Linked DNA regions of Maricaulis maris MCS10. The protein of the gene in region 1 interacts with the protein of each later gene in a pairwise test. Links are inferred from orthologs where the notes say so. Each region holds a gene or a part of one and is shown on either strand. Other genes may lie near its edges. The genes, in order: MMAR10_RS06860 and MMAR10_RS00430.

Region 1 (10,225 bases):
CAGTCTTTCGACGGTACGCTCGGATCGAGCTTCATGCAGCCGACTGCAGAAGACGTTGATGGCGATGGCGATCTGGACCTCCTGCTGCCGCAGGCGACCGGCAATGTGAACACGACCTCCCAGGTCTGGCTGCAAGGCGAAACGGGCTTTGTCGCGGCCGGGAGCATCAACGGGATCGGTATTGAACCAGTAGGCGGCGGCCTTATGTCCGTAGCGGCACGGTCCAGCGCGGCCGAGTGGGAGACGACCTACTACATCGCACGCGACAACCGATTGATTGGCCTTTTCAGCGTCTCCACCGACTTCTCCGACGGAAGTTGTGCGGTCAATGACTGGGATGGCGGACTGGCCGAGGCCGGGATGACACTCGACGACGCCACAGCGCGCTTTTGCGACGCCGACTGAACACACCTGACACGCCGACAAGAAGAACGAGACGAAGATGCTGAAGATCAACGACCTCAAATGCAAAGTCGAAACCCAGGACGGCGAAGAGAAGGCGATCCTGAAAGGGTTGTCGCTCGAAGTGCCGGCTGGCGAGGTCCACGCGATCATGGGGCCGAACGGGTCTGGCAAGTCGACCCTGTCCTATGTCCTGACGGGCCGCGACGGCTATGAGGTCACCGGCGGTGAGATGCGCTTTGCCGACGAAGACCTTGCAGAGCTGGCCCCGGAAGAACGTGCCGCCCTGGGCCTTTACCTGTCCTTCCAGTATCCGGTCGAGATCCCGGGCGTGCCGACCATCACCTTCCTCAAGGAAGCCCTCAATGCCCAGCGCGCCACGCGCGGCGAGGAAGAGGTCACGGCGCCGGAATTCATGAAGCTGATCCGCGCGAAGGCGAAACAGCTCAATGTGTCGATGGACATGCTCAAGCGGGCGGTGAATGTCGGCTTTTCCGGTGGTGAGAAGAAGCGGATGGAAATCCTCCAGGCGCTGGTGCTGGAACCCAAATTCCTGATCCTCGACGAGACCGATAGTGGCCTCGATATTGATGCCCTCAAGATTGTGTCCGACGGCGTCAACGCCCTGCGCTCGCCTGAGCGCGGCATGTTGGTGATCACGCATTATCAGCGCCTGCTCGACCACATCACGCCGGACGTGGTCCACGTCATGGCCAATGGCCGCATCGTCAAATCCGGTGGGCCGGAACTGGCCCGCGAGCTGGAAGCCGAAGGCTATGACAAATATCTCGGCGAGGCGGCCTGACGCATGACCGCAACGCTGACCCATACACCGGCCGAACAGGCCCTGATCGACGTACTCGACGGCGCGACCGGCTGGAGCGCACAATTGCGCGAAGCGACGCGCAAGGACGGCCTGCCAACCCGTCGCCACGAATTGTGGAAATGGTCCGACCTGCGCCGCGCTGCCAATGACGTGACGACAGCAGGAATGCTCGAGGTAACGGGAGCCGATGCCCTGGCGACCATCGCGGAGGGTGATCGCATCGAGTTGTCTGTCACGGCCTCGGGCGGCGCCTGTGCGGGTGAGGCCGAACTGGTCGTGCCTGCAGGCGTCAGGCTTACCCTGATCGAGCGCCTGGCCGGTGAGGCCGGGGCGCTGGGCAATTGGCATATGAGCATCCGGATCGAGGCCGGCGCATGGCTCGACCGCATCGTTGTCGCTGATCATCATCAGGCTGCGGTTTTTGTCGGGTCGGCGGAGATCACGCTGGCAGAGGGCGCTCACCTGAACCAGACCATGATCGATACCGGGGCGAAGCTGTCGCGCAACGAGACCCATATCTATCATCCGGGGCAGGGCGCGACCGTCGATCTGGGTGGTGCCTATGTCCTCGCGGCGGGGCGTCACGCTGACACTACGACTGTTGTCCATCACGCCGGCCCTGGCTGTCAGACAAAGCAGCTCGTCAAGGGTGCAGTCGCGTCTGGCGGCCATGGCGTCTTCCAGGGCAAATTCATCGTCGACCGGATCGCCCAGCAAACCGATGCGCGGATGACGCACCGGGCCCTCATGCTCGGCGAGAAGGCCGAGATCGATGCCAAGCCCGAGCTGGAGATCTATGCCGACGATGTCCAGTGCGCGCACGGTAACGCCCTCGGCACGCTGGACGAAACGGCGCTCTTCTATATGCGCCAGCGCGGTCTACCTGAAGTCAAGGCGCGGGCCCTGCTGATTGAAAGCTATCTTGCCGAACCACTGGACATGATCAGCGATGAAGCCTTGCGCGAGGAACTCAAGTCGATCCTGCGTCAACGACTGGGAGCGCTGTCATGACCGCGCAGTCCGCCATCAAGGCGCCGCTGAACATTGATGCTATCCGCGCGGAGTTCCCGATCCTGCAGCGGGAAATCAACGGCTATCCCCTTCGCTATCTCGACAATGCGGCCTCGGCACAAAAGCCGGAATTCGTGATCGAGAGCATTGCGGGCGTCTACCGGGCCTCCTACGCGAATGTGCATCGCGGACTCCATACGCTGGCCAATGAGACCACCGAGGAGTTCGAGAAATCCCGCGAGGATGTGCGCCGTTTTTTGAACGCGCCGCGCAGCGAGGAGATCGTCTTTACGCGCGGCTCGACCGAAGCGATCAATCTGGTTGCCCACTCTTTCGGCCAATTACTGCAGCAAGGTGACGAGATCATCATCTCGCAGATGGAGCACCATTCGAACATTGTGCCCTGGCGCTTACTCGCTGATTCAAAAGGGTTGAACTTGCGATGGGCACCGGTCACCGATAGTGGTGAACTGGATTATCCACAATTGGCAGACATGGTTAATGAGCGGACGCGACTGATCGCCATCTCGCACATGTCGAATGTCACCGGCACGATCAACGACGCGGCACGGATCGTCGAGATCGCGCGATCCCGCAGCGTGCCGGTCTTGCTCGATGGCTCGCAATCAGCGGTCCATCTGCCCGTCGATGTTCAGGCACTGGATTGCGACTTTTTCGTCTTCACCGGTCACAAGCTCTACGGCCCGTCCGGTATCGGCGCCCTCTATGCCAAGGGTGACTGGCTCGACCGGCTACCCCCCTATATGGGCGGCGGCGAGATGATTGCAGACGTGTATGAGGACCGGGTCACCTTTGCCGATGTGCCGCACAAATTTGAAGCCGGAACGCCGGCCATTGCCGACGCGATCGGTCTGGGCGCCGCCATCCGCTGGCTCGAGCGTCATGACCGCATGGCGGTGCTGGAACATGAGCGCGCCCTGATGGATCGGGCGATGGCCGGTCTGGCAGAAATTGACGGTCTGCGCGTTGTGGGAACCGCCCAGGACAAGGGCGCGATCATCTCCTTCACCCTCGATGGCGCGCACCCGCACGACGTGGCGCAGATCCTCGACAAGTACGGGGTTGCCGTGCGGGCCGGGCATCATTGTGCCCAACCCCTGATGCGCCGCATGGGTGTCAGCTCGACCGCGCGCGCCAGTTTCGCCATCTACAACACAATTGAAGAGGCCGATGCGTTTGTCGACGCATTGAAAAAGGCCCGCGACTTCCTCATCTAGGTAGGACCATGACCGAACAATCCACCCGTGACGTGATCGATCTGTCGACGCCCGCCGATGCGCCGGCCACCGCTCCTGCCAGGCCGGCGGACGGAACTGGCGCGATTCCGGCTGACGAGCTGGCCCGGATCACCGACGCCGTCGTCGAGGCATTGAAGTCTGTCTATGACCCGGAAATCCCGGTTGATATCTATGAGCTGGGTTTGATCTACAAGGTCGATCTGGAAGACGACCGGACCCTCAAGGTCCAGATGTCCCTGACCGCGCCGGGTTGCCCGGTTGCGGGTGAAATGCCGGGATGGGTCCAGGAAGCGGTCGAGAAGGTGGACGGGGTGGAGAAGGCTCTGGTCGACCTGACCTTCGAACCGCCCTGGACGCCGGACCGGATGTCGGATGAAGCGCGTCTTGCGCTCAACATGTTCTAGGAGACCGAAGTGGCTGTTCGTGAGCGACCCAAGGCTGTGAGCCTGACCGAAGCCGCCGCTGAGCGGGTCAAGGCATTGATGGCCCAGCGCGGCGCCGGTTTCTTGCGCGTCGGCGTGAAGAATGGCGGCTGCGCCGGCATGGAATACGAGATGGCCTATGTGGATGCGCCCGGACCGCTTGATGAGCGTGTCGAGGACCACGGTGTGGAGATCGTCCTGGAGTCCAAGGCCCTCCTGTTCCTGCTTGGAACCCAGATCGATTATGAGATTTCGCCTCTTCATGCGAAATTCGTGTTCAACAACCCCAACCAGACCGATGCGTGTGGGTGCGGGGAGAGCGTGACGATTGTGCCTGTCAAGGAAGTCTGACCAGCCATGAAGCTCATTATATCTGCCACCTCTCCCTATTCCCGCAAATGCCGCGTCATGGTGCACGAGCTGGGTCTTGCGGACCGGGTTGAGGAGATTGAATCACACCCGTTTGATGACGATCCGGCGCTGCTTCAGGCCAATCCGCTTGGCCGTGTGCCCTGTCTCGTGCTCGATGACGGTCAGGCCTTTACTGAGAGTGCGCTGATTGCTGATTACTTGTGTGAACAGGCGGAAGTGGCTTGGCCACGGGACTGGAATGACAAACGTCTTGAGGCTCTGGGCAATGGGTTGCTTGATCTGACCGTGGCCCGACGGGTGGAAATGGTAAGGGATGAGGGCATCCAGTCCGCTTATTGGATCGGACGCCGCGAACGCGGGATCATGCGTGCAGTCGATGAATTGGAAGCGGGGATGGGCGCACTCGGTACTGTTCTCGCCCAGGGCCCTCTGACGATGGCTGTCGCTCTGTCCTATATGGATTTCCGCTATCCGGAGAGCCAATGGCGATCTGGCCGGCCGCGCCTGACGGCGATGCTCGAGGCCTGGGAGGCGAGGCCCAGTTTTGCCAATACCGGACCGCCAGCTCCCGGTTGATATGAAAAAAGCCGCCCGATGGGGCGGCTTTTTTATTTGATGATGGCAGTCAATGGAGTCAGGCCGCGCTGCGAGACGGGGCGCGGCTGTTGTCGACCGTGGTCCGGTTGCGCCCTTCGGTCTTGGATCGGTAAAGATTGGTGTCCGAGCGTTCAATCAGTTCCTCGATCGATTCGCCTTCGTGATAGGTCGCGATCCCGAGAGAAACGGTGATATTGCCCAAGTCTTCATTGGTCGATTTGCGAAGAAGTTTTTTCGACTCAACGGTCTTGCGAATTTTTTCGGCAACCTGTTCGGCGACATTCGGTGCGGTGTTCGGCATCACGATTCCAAACTCCTCACCACCATATCGGGCGACAAGGTGATTTTCGCCAGCATGTCGGGTCAGGCAGCCGGCTACAAAGCGAATAATCTGGTCGCCGGTCTGATGGCCCCAGGTGTCGTTGAAGCGCTTGAAGAAATCGATATCGCAAAGAATCAGGCTGAGCGGCTGTTTCTTGGTATCCGCGTCGCGGCGGGCGCGGCGCAGGGATTCGTCAAAACGCTTGCGATTGGCAATGCCGGTGAGGGCATCCGTCATCGCTTCTTCACGGACTTTTTCCAGATTGGTCCGAAGCTGGGTGACTTCGTTCGAGGTCGCCTGCAAGCGGTCCTCGAGGGCCTGGCTGCGACGCTGCATGCGGGCGGTCGCTGAGACAAGGCTCTCGACAAGTTTTTTCATGCCCGGTGCGTCCGGAGTTGCGGTCAGCTCGTGGCTCGCACCTTCCAGAGCTTTCCCATAGGCAGCGGTGTCGCGCTCGGCCGCTTCAAGTGTTTCCTGAACAGCGCCAAGTTCGCGGCACATGACGCCGCCGCTTTCCAGAATAGCATCCTGGATGGCTTTCCACTGGAAGTACTGTTCGAACAATTCGTTGTTGACGGTTTCCGAGAAATCGCCGCCCGATTCGATGTGGTTCTTGAGTGTTTCACAAAGCTCTGGATTGGTGTCGCTGGCGAAGCAGACCCACACGGAATAGTTTTCCGGGGTCGGCGCTACGCCGAATTGATCCATGAGATCCAGCGCCTTGAGCGCGAACTCACGTCCTTCTTTGCCAAGCAGTCGACCGTTCACCAGAAAGTCCTTTCCTGCGGAGGCGAATAACTTCGCCCTGCGGTTAACGAGGAAGCTAACCGGCAAACGGAAAGAAGAGGTAAAAATTGGTCATAGCGTATGAGTTGGAGTCACCCACTGACCAATACCCTGTCGCAAGGGGACGGGGGTGAGCTTACCGATCTGCGTTCATAAAACTGGGGACATGGTCGCCAAAACCGATGGTCGAACGTTCTTTGTCCTGACCTCGGTCGCGCTTCGACCCGGACCGGCGGTTTGATTGCCGCTTGCTGGGAGATGTGTTTTCACGAGCCGTTTCAGTGTCCTGAGCCTGCTTGACCGGGGCGGTGTCCACGATTGCGGCGTCCGCAGTTTCTGGCTCAGCGGCCGGAGAAGGGGTTTTCGGCGGGGCTTCGGCCTCAGCGGATTTGCGAGAAACGCGTGGCTTTCTTGTGCGTGTCCGTGTCGACGCTGTTTTTGGCGCAGCCGCTTCTGACTTGGCGTCGGGTGACGACGCTTTGGACGCCGGCGCGTCGCCATTGCCGTCCAGAACCAGCTCCGGAATCTCTTCCTTGATGAGCTTCAGCACCGCGGCGAGTGATTTTTCATCGCCCGGCGCAAAAATCGTGACCGATTCACCGGATTTGCCGGCGCGCCCGGTGCGGCCAATCCGGTGCACATAATCATCGGCATGGTGGGGCATGTCGTAGTTGAAGACGTGGCTGACATCGGGAATGTCGAGACCGCGTGCGGCCACATCGCTGGCCACCAGGAAGCGGAGTGTGCCGGCCTTGAAGTCGGCGAGCGTTGCTGTGCGGGCCGATTGATCGAGATCGCCATGGATGGGCGCAGCTGAAAAACCGTGGCGCTGGAGCGAGCGGGCCACAACGTCGACATCGCGTTTGCGATTGGAGAAGATGATACCGTTTTTCACGCCTTCGCGTGACATCGCCTGACGCAGGGCGAGGCGTTTGGCCTTCGCCGAATTGTCTGTCAGGCGGATCATCAGCTGTGTGATATTGGCGCCGGTCTGGGCCGGGCGGGAGACTTCGACACGCTCGGGATCGCGCAGGAAACGGTCGACCAGGCTCTGGATTTCCTTCGGCATCGTGGCCGAGAAGAACAGGGTCTGGCGTCGCGGAGCCGGCGGCACCAGCGAGAAGATTTTCTCGAGATCCGGGATGAAGCCCATGTCCAGCATGCGGTCGGCCTCATCGACCACCAGCATCTGAACGCCGGTCATCAGGAGTTTGCCACGGCCGAAATGATCGAGCAGGCGACCGGGGGTCGCGATCAGGACGTCGGCGCCCTTATTGAGGATTTCTTCCTGCGGTCCAAAGGCCACGCCGCCGATCAGCAGGGCCATCGAGAGTTTCTGGCCCTTGGAATAGGTTTCGAAATTCTCGGCACACTGGGCCGCCAGTTCGCGCGTCGGTGCAATGATCAGGGAGCGAGGCATGCGGGCCTTCGCCCGGCCACGCGACAGGCGCTCGATCAGTGGCAGCGTGAAGGAGGCCGTCTTGCCGGTACCGGTTTGGGCAATGCCAAGCACGTCGCGCCCGGCAAGCGCCGCAGGAATGGCGCCGGCCTGGATCGGGGTCGGTTCGCTATAGCCAGCCTCTTGGATGGCTTCGAGTAGTTTTGGGCTCAGACCCAGTTCTGCGAACGTCATGGCATCCTTTGGCTTGACCTGAAATCAGGACGGCCGCGCCGTAGTGGCGCGGCCGCTTGGTGAGCGCAAAATACGGTGGCCCCGCTGCAAGTCAACGCAACAAGGCTGAACCGCTAACGCCGATAGGCGAATGGCGTCTCGTCCGTGATATTGATGTAACGGTCACGCAGGCGCGACTGACGCGAGTCCATGGCCGTCAACTCACCGTCGATGAGCACCGCTACCGGAGAACTCATCACCTCCAGCGGATCACCGTCCCAGACAACGACATCGCCGGCATAGCCTGTGGCCAAGGCCCCATAAAGTTCACCGACGCCGTAAATCTCGGCCGGTGTCAAGGTTATGGATCGGAATGCCTGATCCCACGCAACCCCGTTGGCGACGGCATTGCCGGCGTGCTGGGTAATCAGACGGGCATTGTAGTAGCCGTCAGAAGTCTGCGTTGTGTAGGCAAGCGTGACTCCCGCCGCATGAAGGCGCTGGGCTCCATCCAGCGTGGCGGCGATCTCGTCAAAAGAGGCCGGCAGGTTGCGCAGTGGGTCCAGCAGGACCGGAATGCCTGACGCTGCCAGCTCGTCCGCGACCAGCCAGGCTTCGGCGCCGCCCGTAATGATGATCTGGACTGGCGCATTTTCCGCTTTGAACCGGATCGCCCGACGCAGGTCGGCCGCGCGGTCGATGTTCAGGACCAGCGGCACTCGTCCGCGGACGACCGGCAGCAAGGCCTGTGCGTCAAAGCGGTTAAGCGCGTCGCCTTCATGATCGGCCGAGAATCGACCCGGATAGCCGCGGGCATCGTTGAATGCCGCTTCCAGATAGGCCCAGGCTGCCGGCCTGGATCCACCCGCGGTAGACGCGCCGGACTGGCTCAGATCGGCGAAGACAAAACTGCCGCTCTCGAACAGCGAGTCGGCGTCTCCGCCAGTTTCCACCAGAGCCCCCTGGCCGGCGAAGATATTGTGGCCGGTTGACGGATAGATGGCGGCCCGGGTCACGCCGCGCATACGGGTGGCGGCAATGTGCGTACCGGCCGGGTTGAAGCCATCGCTGACATCAAGGGCAACCGAGTAGGGCGAGTCGTCGGCGCCGGAATCGGTCGTCGACCCTTCCAGGGCAACCTCGATGAGGCCGATCTGGGTGACCGGGGCGAACAGGCCCGGCGTGATCCAGCCGCCATCAGCGTCGATGATCTCGGTGCCGTCAGGAATGCTCACATCGGTTCCGACGGCGACGATATTTCCGTCGCGTACGAGGACGGTGCCACTGGCGAGGACGCCCTGCTCAGTATTGGTCACCACGCGGCCATTGGTCACGGCGTAGGATTGCGCGAGGCTGGGAGTTGCACTGGCGAGGACCAGGGCGAGCGTTGGAAGGATGGTTTTCATCATTGATCTCCTTCACCCGGCTGGCCGAGCATGAAGTCTCGGACCGGTTGCTGGCTCTCGTCGCGGCGATCAAAGCTCAAGGCTCCGTCGATCCAGACAAGATCCGCGCGTGTGTATGTTGAATAGGGATTGCCCGACCAAAGCACGACATCGGCGCGCAATCCGGCCTGCAGGCTGCCTGTCTGGTCAGCGATTCCAAGCGCTTCAGCGGGATTGGAAGAGACCCAGCGCCAGGCTTCACCGTCGGAAATGTCCAGCCCGGCCCGGCGACCATCGCCCAGGGCCTTGGCCACTTCCTGATTGAGGCGCTGGATGCCCATGTCGCTATCGGAATGGATCATGGCGCAGGCCCCGTTGGCGTGCGTCATGGCCAGGTTTTCACGGATAGCGTCATAGGCCTCCATCTTGAACCCGCCCCAGTCGGCCCAGACGGCGGCACAGGTGCCGCTTTCGGCGAGCAGGTCGGGGATCTTGTAGGCTTCGACAGCGTGATGGAAAGTCGTCACCTGATAGCCAAACTCCTGCGACAGATCGATGATCTGGGCCATCTGGTCGGCCCGGTAACAATGCATCTGGATCAGGATCTCGCCGTCGAGGACGCCCATCAGGGTTTCCAGCTCGAGGTCGCGGGTCGGCGCCGAGGCATCTTCGCCGGCTTCTGCAGCGTCCCAGTACTCCTGCCAGCTGTCGCGATACTCAGAGGCCTCGATCCAGGCCGTGCGATAACCGGCCATATTGCCCATGTCGGTGGCCGGCGAGCGCCCGCGATTGCCGTAGACCCGCGACGGGTTTTCGCCGCAAGCCATTTTGAGCGTGTAGGGCGCGTCGGGAAATTTCATTTCCTGGACTGTCCGGGCTGACACATTGCGCAATGTCACGCCACGGCCACCGAACAAGTTGGCGGAACCAGGCAGCACGTGCAGCGTGGTGACGCCGCCGGCGAGGGCCGCTTCGAAGCCGGGGTCCTGTGGCCAGACACTGTGCTCGACCCAGACTTCCGATGTCACCGGCTGGGTCGCTTCATTGCCATCGCTGTGGGCGCTGACGCTCGGCGACGGGTAAGCACCAAGATGGGAGTGGATGTCGACCACGCCAGGCGTCGCATAACGCCCCGTCGCGTCAACCACGGTGGCGCCTTCCGGCGCCTCCAGACCGGTGCCGACGGCTACGATCCGGCCATTCTCGATCAGCACGTCGCCGCCTTCGATCT
Region 2 (10,190 bases), 1.4 Mb from region 1 along the record:
GTGCTCGCCTTCAGCTGTTGCCGTCGCGGCGGCAATTGCAGCCGACGCCGCAATGCCGGCGGCGGCCGGATGTCCGGTATTGCTGGCGCGGACCCCTTCCTGGGGCGGATTGCGCAGGGCATGTTCGGCCAGGCGCGCGATGCGCGCGTTCAGCCGGCCACCGTCCCGGATCCGGTTGACCAGCCCGGCCAGGGTGAAGAAGGCGAGGCTGCCACCGACCACGGCCAGGGTAGGCAGGGCGGAGCCGAGAATGGCACCGGCAGCGAGGGCCAGTGCGCCCAGGGCTGGAATGTAAATCAGGCGCCAGGACCGCCCGAAAAAGGCCAGCAGGGTGATAAGGCCGGCACCGAGGGCGAGGCTCCACTCGGTGAGCTGGTCCATCGGCACGAAGCCGAGCGAGGCCAGGCTGTCGATCAGGCCGGCAGGCAGGGCAGCTTCCATCCGCCATCCACCGAGCGCCGGCAGGAAGGCATTGATTTCAGCAAATACGTCAAAGGCCGGGATCTGGGCCATAAGGCTTGCGTTGACCTCGGTCAGGAAGCCGTGAATGGCCGGCCAAACAGCGGCCAGGGCCAGAAACGCCAGGAACAACACCGACAGCCACCAATTGAAGCTGCGGGTGACACCGGACCGGGCCAGCAGCGTCGTCGCTTCCGGAGCGGCGCGCATCCAGGTGCCGCGACTGTGATTGATGATGGCTGCAGGGCGCGATCGCCGGTTGGGACCGGCCTGTACGCGCAAGACGCTGGCCGTGTCGCCAGGCGCCAGGGCATTCGAGCGGTCCAGCAGCCGGACATCGTGAGTCATGCTGTCGGTATCAATGACGCGACCGGTTGTGTCGTCGGACGCGGAGACCTCACCGGAGACGGTGTAAAAATCAATCCGGCGGGCCCCGAAAGACTGCCCGGCATGCGCGGTTGGCAACAAAGACATGGCTTGACGCACCTCTAACAACGTAATGCCTTGCCGATTGTCCCAAATCGGCAGGCCCCTCACCCATTTCGCCAGAACCCTACAAGTTTGATGCCGGAAATTGAACGGGGTTCACTCATTCTTTACGAATTGTTCAACATCGGCGGCCCTTGCGGGGCGCTGAATGCGGACTTTCTCGGCTCCCGGCGAGCCGCTAGCTTGCGGCCATGCGAACACTTGCTGCCTGTCTCTGCCTTGTTCTGACCGCCTGCGGCGGCATGCCGACCGTCGATCTGCCGGGACTGGCTCCACCGGGGCGTGGGCCGTTCATCCCGCGTGACGAATTGCCGGTTCCGCCCAATGTCGAACGGATGATGGGCCCCGAGGATTGTCGCGGATCGACCCTTGCGGCGGTCTCGGCAGAGCTGCCCGACTATCCCGCTCGCGCCTGGCGGTTCGGGCGACAGGGTTGGGTCGTCGTGCGCTTCCATGTCTATGCAGACGGCAGTGTGCATCGGGCCCGCGTACACCGTGCCGTGCCTGATGGGCCCTTCAACCGGGCAACGGAACGCGCCGTATCGGATTGGCAATTCGCGCCGCTGGATGGTGTCGAGACCCTCGAAAACTGTGTGGTGATGTTCGAATTCCGCGCCGGAGAGGTCCATATCCGCTGACCGACCGGCCACTATCCACAGCTTCATGCAGTTTATCGGCCCGGCGTTGACGCCCCGGCGATGGCAGCCGATCCGACCTGCCAGCACAGCAGCCTCGACCGCCAGTGACCCGGTGAACCGGAATTTTCCCCGCCAATGGCGCCCGGGGTATATAATGTATGAGGAAATTTACCGGTGCGGGCATCGCCCGCGACTCCACAGGCCGGTATCATGGTGATTCGTGAGGGCCGCAGGCAATGGGGGCGGGTCCGCACCCAGGGCAACATTGATGACCGGACAAACATTTCAGTTCGTGACACTTGCTGTCACCATCGGCGCCGTGGCTTTCGCCGTGGCCGTCGGTATCTGGGCCTTCAAGCAGACCGCCGGAGCGCGCGGTGCCCAGGCATTGTGGCGTCGCAAGATGGCCGATCTGGAAGACCGCGTCGCGCGGGCCGACAGTGTGTTCGGCGCCCATCCCGGCCTGGTGCTGGTCTGGGACCAGCCTCCCGTCGATTCAGCCGATACCAGCTGGGGAGCGCCCCGCATCTTTGGCTCGTCGGTGGCCCTGGCCTCATTGCTGCGGTTTGCCGAGGCCAATGAAGGTCCCAATCCGGCAGGGATCCTGATGGAAGGCCTTGCCGACTATGAAGCGCGGTCAGCGGGTGGCGAGGAAACCACCTTGCGTCGGCGCTTCGGTGATCTCAGTGAAAAAGGCCAGCCCTTCTCTCTCACCATCCTGGGTCCGAGCGGGCGCTTTCTGGAAGTCGATGGGCGCGCCGCCGGAACCCAGCTTGTCGTCTGGCTTTCGGATGCCACCATTCGCGGTCTCGAAGAGTCAGGCGCCCGTGGGCGGATCGAGGAAGCGCGCCGCCTGGTGTCCAAGGATCCGCTTGCCTTCCTCGACATGCTTGGCCGCGCGCCGGTTCCAGCCTGGCGCATGAATGCTACTGGCCGGATCGAGTGGGCCAACCAGGCCTATGTCGAGGCCGTCGAGGGCGATGCGGTCGACGCGGTCATCGAAAAGCAGACCCTGCTCGACGCTGCCATGACCGATCTCGCCTCCCGGGCGACAATTGCTGGCGAGCCGGTCGACGAGATGCGCATTGTCGTCATCGACGGATCTCGGCGCGGACTGAAATTCCTGGTCTTCCCGGTCTCGGGCGGGGCGGCCGGTTTCGCGCTCGACGTGACCGATGGCGAGGAAGCCAAGGCGGCCCTGGCCCGCTTCCGTCGCGCCCATGACGACACCCTCAATCACATGGCCGAGGCCGTGGTCGTTTTTGACCGGTCCAAGCGGCTGAATTTCCACAACAAGGCTTTCTCCAACCTGTTCAAACTGGATGATGCCTGGCTGAACGAGCGGCCAGGCCATGGCCAGTTCCTTGATCGCATGCGGGAAAAGCGCCTGTTGCCGGAACAGGCCGATTTCGGTGCCTGGAAGACGGACGAGCTCGCCCGCTACGACGCGCCTCCCAGTGAAGAGACGCCGGACGAGCTGTGGCCATTGCCGGACGGTCGCACCTTGCGCGTCGCCCGTCAGCGTCACCCGCTGGGCGGTTTGATGCTGATCTTCGAGGACAAGACCGATGAGCTGGCTCTTCGGGCTCGCTACAACACGCTGATCAATGTCCAGCGCGCCACCTTGGACAAGCTGCACGAGGCCGTCGCCGTATTTGGTGCCAATGGCCGCCTTCAGCTCAATAACTCCGCCTTCGAGGACTTGTGGGGCTTCGACGCCGAGGAACTCGACGGCCAGCCCGATTTCGACGCGGTGTCAGAGACCTGTGCCGCGCTGTTCACCGACGACCGGGTCTGGACTGACATCAAGGCCCGGGTCACCGATCCCAGCCCGCAGGCCCGCAAACAGGTCACCGGCGAGATGCGTCGCCTGGACGGCCGGGTCCTGACCTATCTGACCCGTCCCCTGCCCGATGGCGCGACCCTGATCTGCTGGGATGACGTCACCGACAGCCGCCGGATCGAGGAAGCCCTGCGTGAGCGGGCCGAGGCGCTGGAAACCTCCGAGCGCATCAAGACCGAATTTGTCGAGCATGTGAGCTATCAATTGCGCACACCGCTGACCACGATTGGCGGCTATGCCGACATGTTGGCGCAAGGCTTTGCCGGCGAACTTTCTGACCGCCAGAAAGAGCCGATGTCGGCGATCCAGTCAGCGGCAGCACACCTGGCCAAGCTGATCGACGACATCCTCGATGTCGCGGCAATTGATGCCGGCCAGCTCGAACTCGAGCTGGGAGACGTGGATCTGGGTGATGTGGCGCGTGAGGCGGCCGACCTGGTCGCGGCAAGGGCGGACCATCATGCCATCAAGCTCGATGTGGACATCGAAGACGGACTCGGCCTGCTTCGCGCGGATCGCAATCGTCTCAAGCAGGTTTCCATGAACCTGCTCTCCAACGCCATCCGCCATGTCGCTACCGGTGGTGCCGTGACCATCGGTGCCCGCCGCAATGGCGAGGACATCACCTTGTGGGTGAAGGATGATGGCGAAGGCATTGCGCCAGAAAAACAAGCCAGCGTGTTTGATCGTTTCGCGCGCGGCGAGCGCGGCGGCGCCGGCCTCGGCCTGTCACTGGTCAAGGAAATCGCCGAGCTGCATGGCGGCTGGGTCGAGCTTCAGTCCGAACCCGAGCGCGGGACGCTGGTGTCCTGCCATCTGCCTCCCGAGCCGCGCAGCAATGCCGTGCCGCCGGAACTTGACCTGGCCAGCCGCCCGGCGACACGTCTAGCCGGAGACCGGGCGCGGGCCGAATAGGCGCCGCCCGGCCTGAAACGCTGACGGACAGGCTCAGCCCTGGTTTTGCGGCATCCGAACGACCAGGCCGTCCAGCTCATCGCTGACCTTGATCTGGCAGGACAGGCGGGAGGTCTCCTGGACCTCCTCGGCAAAATCGAGCATCGAATCTTCCATTGCCTCGCGGGAACCCGTCTTGTCGGCCCAGGCCGGGTCGACATAGACGTGGCAGGTCGCGCAGGCACAGGCTCCGCCGCAATCGGCGTCAATGCCAGGAACCAGATTGCGTACGGCGCCTTCCATAACGGTCAGCCCGGTGGCGACGTCGATGACGTGTTCGGTTCCATTGTGCTCGATATAGGTAATCTTCGGCATGCAAGTCTCCGTTCTTCGCCAAGGAAATGAACAGCGTTCACGAGGGAGTCAAGATTCAGCCTCACCGCTTGCCGTCGGGAGCGGGCTTCGTTAAGCGCAATACATGGGGAATTCGAACACTGTTTCCTTGCCCGATCTGGCGGCAACACGAGCGCTGGCCCTGCGTCTCGCAAACGCGTTGCGTCCCGGTGACACGGTGTTTCTGACTGGCGATCTTGGGGCCGGCAAGACGACATTTGCCCGGACCGTCATTGCGACGCTGTGCGGCGTCGATGACGCCCCCAGCCCGACCTATACCATCATCCAGACCTATGACTGGGGACGCGGCGAGCTGTGGCATGCCGATCTCTACCGGATTGAATCCCCGGACGAGCTGGATGAGCTGGGCCTCGACGACGCCTTCGGCGACGCCACGATGTTGATTGAGTGGCCCGACCGCTTGTTCGGCCTGATCCCGGATGACAGGCTGGAAGTGCAGCTCGAAATGGCCGGGGAAAGCCCGGGCGCGGCAATGGACACACCCAGGCGGGCGAGCTTAACAGGGTTTGGCGAGTGGGAGGCGCGCCTTGATGACATCTGAACGTAAAGCCGCAATGACGGCTTTTCTGAGCGCTGCCGGCTGGGGCGATGCCACGCATCACCCGCTTCCCGGCGATGCATCGACGCGCCGCTATATCCGTCTGGAACGGGATGATCAGCGGGCCATGCTGATGGATGCGCCGGCCGCCGCCGAGGCGCCGATCTGCCCGCCCGATGCCGGTCCACAGGACCGCGCCGCGCTGGGCTATAACGCCGTTGCCCGCCTGGCCGGGTCGAATCTCACAGCCTTTGCAGGCCTGGCCGATGCGCTGTGCGAGCGCGGCTTTTCCGCGCCGACCGTGCTGGCCAGCGACACGCAGTCCGGATTTTTGCTGCTGGAGGATCTCGGCGATGACCTGATCGCCCGGCTTCTGCCCGGTGATCTGCACGAGGGTACGCTCTACGCCAAGGCGGTGGATGTGCTGGCGGCGATCTATCGGTCCAGCTTTCCTGATGCGGTCGAGCGCGATGGCGAGGCCTGGCCTTTGCTGGCCTATGACGCGACCGCGCTGATGGCGGAAGCCGATCTGTTCCTGGACTGGTTCCTGGACAAGCATGCCGGCGCAGCGCCGGACGCCGCGGCGCGCGACCACTGGCGCGAGATCTGGACCCGCGCCTTCGAGCGTCTGGATCATTGTGCGCCCGGCCTGGTCCTGCGCGACTTCCACGCCGAGAACCTGATCTACCTGCCCGAGCGCGAAGGCGAGGGCGAGATTGGTCTGCTCGATTTCCAGGACGCGCTGATCGGTCACCCGGCCTACGACCTTGTTTCGTTGATCGAGGATGCCCGTCGCAATGTCGAGCGCAAGCTCGCCGTCCCGCTCAAGGCCCGCTTTGTCGAAAAAGCGGGGATTGAGGACGTTGCCGGATTTGACTCCGCCTATGCCGTGCTCGGCGCCCAGAGAAACGCCAAAATTCTCGGCATTTTCGTCCGTCTGGCCGTGCGCGATGGCAAGGCACGCTATCTGGACCTGCTGCCACGCGTCGCCCGTCATTTCGTTGCCGACCTCCAGCATCCGGCGCTGATGCCGCTTCACATGTGGATGAAGTCCCACGCGCCGCAGGTTTTCGCGGAAGCCCACAAATGATCGAGATTCGCAACGCTATGGCGCTCGCCGCCGGTCTGGGCACCCGCATGCGGCCGATCACCAATGAGCGTCCCAAGGCGCTGGTCGAGGTGGGCGGCAAATGCCTGCTCGACTGGACCCTGGATCGCTATGGCGCCGGCGGTGTTGAGCGCTGCGTCGTCAATATCCACCATTTCGCCGATCAGATGGAGGCGCATCTTGCGGCGCGGACCGGTCAGCCGGCCATCACCATTTCCGACGAGCGCGGCGAAGTGCTGGAAACCGGTGGCGGCGTGGTGAAAGCCCTGCCCGAGCTGGGGTCCGATCCCTTCTTCATCGCCAATATCGATGCCATCTGGGAAGAGGCCGGCGCCGCTTCGCTCGACAGCCTGCGGGCGGTCTGGGATGGCGCGGCGATGGACGCACTCCTGCTGCTGGCGCCGATGGATGCGACGCTCGGATTTGACGGGCCGGGCGATGCTTTTCTGGAAACGGGCGGTGAAGTCCGCTTCCGTGGCAAGGCAAAATCGGCGCCCTATGCCTATGCCGGTGTCCAGATCCTCAATCCGGCAGCCCTGGCCGGTCGCACTGTCAGCCGCTTCTCGATGATGGAGGTCTGGCGCGAGATCGCGGCCGAGGGGCGTTTGCACGGTGTCACCCTGCCGGCCTTCTGGATGCATGTGGGCGACCCGCGCGCCCTGGCCGAGGCGGAGGCGCGGCTGGCGCGGTGAGCGGACGTCTTTTCGATACGTCGGGCCCGTGCCTCTACACCATTCCGCCACAAGCGGACTTTCTGCGCGTCCTGGCAACGACATTGCGCGAGGAATTCGACGCGGCGGGTGATCCGGATGCCCTGACCCGTCTTTTGATCCTGACCCCGACCCGCCGCGCTGCCAAAGCCTTGGGCGATGTCTTCGCCGAGCTCGCCGGCAATGGTGTCGCGCTACTCCCCCTGATCCGGCCCATCGGTGATGTCGATGTCGATGACCCGCCCTTCGAACCAGGAGAGCTGGCCGGGCTGGCGGCGCCGGCAATCTCGATCGAACGTCGACGCTATGAGCTCGCCCGCCTGATCCTCGCCAAGGAAGCCGCGCTCGGTCGCCCGCTCGGTGTCGGCGGGGCGCTGGCCCTGTCGGACTCGCTGGCCGCCCTGCTCGACGATCTCGCGACCGAGGATGTCAGCGACCTGTCCGACCTGCAGGACGCCGTCACGACCTATCTGCCGGCGGATCGGCGTGAGGCCGTCGAGTTCATCGACATCGTCCAGCGCGTCTGGCCGGCCCGCCTGGCCGAGCTGGGCCTGACCGATGCGGCAGCACGGCGATCCCTGATCCTGCACGAGCTTGTCGCCCGTTGGACGAAGCAGCCTCCGGACCATCCGGTTCTCGCGGTCGGCTCCACCGGCTCGATCCCCGCCGCTCGCAAACTGATGAAAGTCATCGCCAACCTGCCGCAAGGTGCCGTGGTCCTGCCGGGCTTTGACTGGGACGCCGACGCATCGGCCTGGGACTCGATCAAGGATGACCACCCGCAATGGGCGATGAAGACACTGGTCGACGAGCTCGGTGTGGATCGCTTGCAAATGCCATCCTGGCCGGGCGCAGCGGAGGACAGTCTCGCCGAACGCCGCCGCCGCCTGATCGCCGAAGCGCTGCGGCCCGCCGATACGACTGATGAATGGCTCAAGCGGATCGGTGAATTGCAGGGCCGCTTCGGCGACAGTTTTTTCAATGACGGCATGACCGGGCTCAGCCTGGTCGAAACGGCGGACGAGATCAGCGAGGCCCGGGCCTGTGCCCTGATGCTTCGCGAAGTGCTGGAAACGCCGGACAGGACGGCCATCCTGGTGACGCCCGACCGCATGCTGGCGCGGCGTGTCTCCGCCGAGATGACGCGGTTTGGCGTCCGGCTGGATGATTCCGGCGGCGCGGCGCTGGCAGAGACAATGGCGGGCGCCTTTTTGACCCGCCTGCTGGATGTGGCGCTGGATTGCGGTCGTGTCGTCGCCCTGACAGCGCTGTGGGGCTCGCCCCTGTTCAGGGCCGGGCACAGGCGAGGACAGACCCATACGGTGCTCGCGAAGTTCGAGGCTGAAGCCCTACGTGGCGCCCGCCCCGGTCGCGACCTGGCTGCTGTGCGGGCTCGGCTTGATGGCCAGTATGTCAGACTGTTCGACGAGGATCGGGCGACCATCAACGCCATTCTCGATCAGCTCGATACTTCACTGGCCGGATTGCTGACACCGGGCAAGCGATCCGCCAGCGCGTGGGCGCGCGCCCATGCCGAAGCGGCCGAGGCTCTGGCGTCTGACGATAGCGGGTCGGGCGCGCAGGCGGTCTGGGTCGGTGAAGGCGGCGAAGCGGCGGCCGGCCTGCTGCGTTCCTTGCTGGAGGAAAGCGAAAGCCTGCCCGATATGAGCCTGCCCGAATATGCGGCGGCCTTTGGCGAGATGTGCCGGTCGCGCCGCGTCGCGCCGCGCCTGGGTGTGCATCCGCGCCTGCAGGTGCTTGGCCCGCTCGAGGCGCGCCTGATCACCGCCGACCGGGTCATCCTGGCTGGTCTCAATGAAGGCGTCTGGCCGCCCGGTCCCGGCGCCGATCCATGGCTGTCCCCGGGCATGCGGCGCACGGTGGGCCTGGGCGCGCCGGAGCGGCGCTATGGCCTGGCGGCCCATGACTTCGCGCAGCTGGCAGCCGCACCGGATGTGATCATGACGAGGTCGGGCAAGTCGGAAGGTTCGCCCACGGTCGCCTCGCGCTGGTTGTGGCGGCTGAAGACTCTGGCCCGTGGTGCACTGGGAGCGGCGGCGGAGGCAGCGTTCGCGCCCGAGACGGACTATGCGGCCCTGTCACGCCGTCTTGACGATCCCGGCGCGCCACCACGCGCCGCGCCACGCCCCCAGCCGGCACCGCCGGTCCCGGTGCGGCCGCGGCAGATGTCGATCACTGAAATCCGGACCTGGGTCCGCGATCCCTATTCGATCTATGCCCGCCATGTGTTGGGGCTGCGCCGCCTTGATCCCGCCGACATGCCGCCTGATGCCCGCGAACGTGGTTCGGCACTGCACGACGCCCTGGAGGCGGTGGTTCCGGCCTGGAGCGATGGCATTCCCGAAGATGCCGTCAAACAGCTGGTCGCCCATGCCGAGCTCAAGCTGGCCGAGGCCGGGTTCGGGCCGGAAGAGATGGTGCTGGAGCGGGCCCGTTTCGAGCGGGCGGCGTCCTGGCTTGTCGGTTGGGAGGCCGAGCGTCGGGCCCGTGGCATCCATCTCGACAAGGTCGAAATCTTTGGGTCCATGCCCTTTGAGGGACCGGCGGGACCGTGGACGCTGACCGGCCGGTCGGACCGGTTTGACCGCCATCCGGACGGCCGCCTCGATATCATCGATTACAAGACCGGCGGCTCGGCCAGCGCCAAGTCGATCAAGGCCGGCTTTGATCCGCAATTGCCGCTGACGGCGGCGATGGCCGCGGCGGGCGCGTTCGAGGCGCTGGAGGCGGGCGAGGCGGCCGGGCTCTACTACATCTCGCTGCCGGGCAATGCCGGCGGCGGCAAGGAGGTCCGCATCGACGGTGGCCGCAATCCGGATGTCGCCAGCTATGTCGAGGGCGCGTTGACCGACCTGACCGGCTGGATTGCCCGTTTCGATGACGAAACGACGCCCTATGAGAGCCAGATCCGCGCTCAGTACACCAATGATTACGGAGATTTCGACCATCTCGCCCGGCGCGGCGAATGGGGCTCGGCCGCAGAGGGTTCATCGGAGGGCGATACATGAGCGAGGCCCGTTTCGATCCGGATATCCTCAAATCGGCCAGCGCTGACCAGCAGCGTGCCGCCCGTCCC

The links.
Region 2: the proteins of MMAR10_RS06860 (region 1) and MMAR10_RS00430 interact in binary tests that used the Escherichia coli proteins (3 or more experiments, as listed by UniProt). The link is inferred for Maricaulis maris MCS10 from one-to-one orthologs.

The regions. Positions count from the first base shown.
Region 1 is NC_008347.1:1,436,419-1,446,643, forward strand. Bases 2,855-5,591 are described here. They hold MMAR10_RS06860 (HesB/IscA family protein), read left to right. Parts: upstream 2,855-3,911; coding sequence 3,912-4,271; downstream 4,272-5,591. Other genes in these bases: MMAR10_RS06850 (cysteine desulfurase), read left to right, coding at 2,855-3,477; MMAR10_RS06855 (SUF system Fe-S cluster assembly protein), read left to right, coding at 3,486-3,902; MMAR10_RS06865 (glutathione S-transferase N-terminal domain-containing protein), read left to right, coding at 4,278-4,868; MMAR10_RS06870 (GGDEF domain-containing protein), read right to left, coding at 4,927-5,591. Also shown: MMAR10_RS06835 (hypothetical protein), read left to right, coding at 1-405; Fe-S cluster assembly ATPase SufC, read left to right, coding at 443-1,207; Fe-S cluster assembly protein SufD, read left to right, coding at 1,211-2,239; more of MMAR10_RS06850, read left to right, coding at 2,236-2,854; more of MMAR10_RS06870, read right to left, coding at 5,592-5,979; MMAR10_RS06875 (DEAD/DEAH box helicase), read right to left, coding at 6,134-7,630; MMAR10_RS06880 (amidohydrolase family protein), read right to left, coding at 7,744-9,015; MMAR10_RS06885 (amidohydrolase), read right to left, coding at 9,015-10,225. UniProt on the Escherichia coli protein: Is able to transfer iron-sulfur clusters to apo-ferredoxin. Multiple cycles of [2Fe2S] cluster formation and transfer are observed, suggesting that IscA acts catalytically.
Region 2 is NC_008347.1:77,298-87,487, forward strand. What follows is about bases 3,039-5,740. They hold MMAR10_RS00430 (2Fe-2S iron-sulfur cluster-binding protein), read right to left. Parts: upstream 4,699-5,740; coding sequence 4,378-4,698; downstream 3,039-4,377. Other genes in these bases: MMAR10_RS00425 (sensor histidine kinase), read left to right, coding at 3,039-4,344; tsaE (tRNA (adenosine(37)-N6)-threonylcarbamoyltransferase complex ATPase subunit type 1 TsaE), read left to right, coding at 4,802-5,278; MMAR10_RS00440 (aminoglycoside phosphotransferase family protein), read left to right, coding at 5,268-5,740. Also shown: MMAR10_RS00415 (hypothetical protein), read right to left, coding at 1-933; MMAR10_RS15880 (energy transducer TonB), read left to right, coding at 1,140-1,586; more of MMAR10_RS00425, read left to right, coding at 1,855-3,038; more of MMAR10_RS00440, read left to right, coding at 5,741-6,365; MMAR10_RS00445 (nucleotidyltransferase family protein), read left to right, coding at 6,362-7,075; double-strand break repair protein AddB, read left to right, coding at 7,072-10,122; double-strand break repair helicase AddA, read left to right, coding at 10,119-10,190. UniProt on the Escherichia coli protein: Ferredoxin are iron-sulfur proteins that transfer electrons in a wide variety of metabolic reactions. Although the function of this ferredoxin is unknown it is probable that it has a role as a cellular electron transfer protein.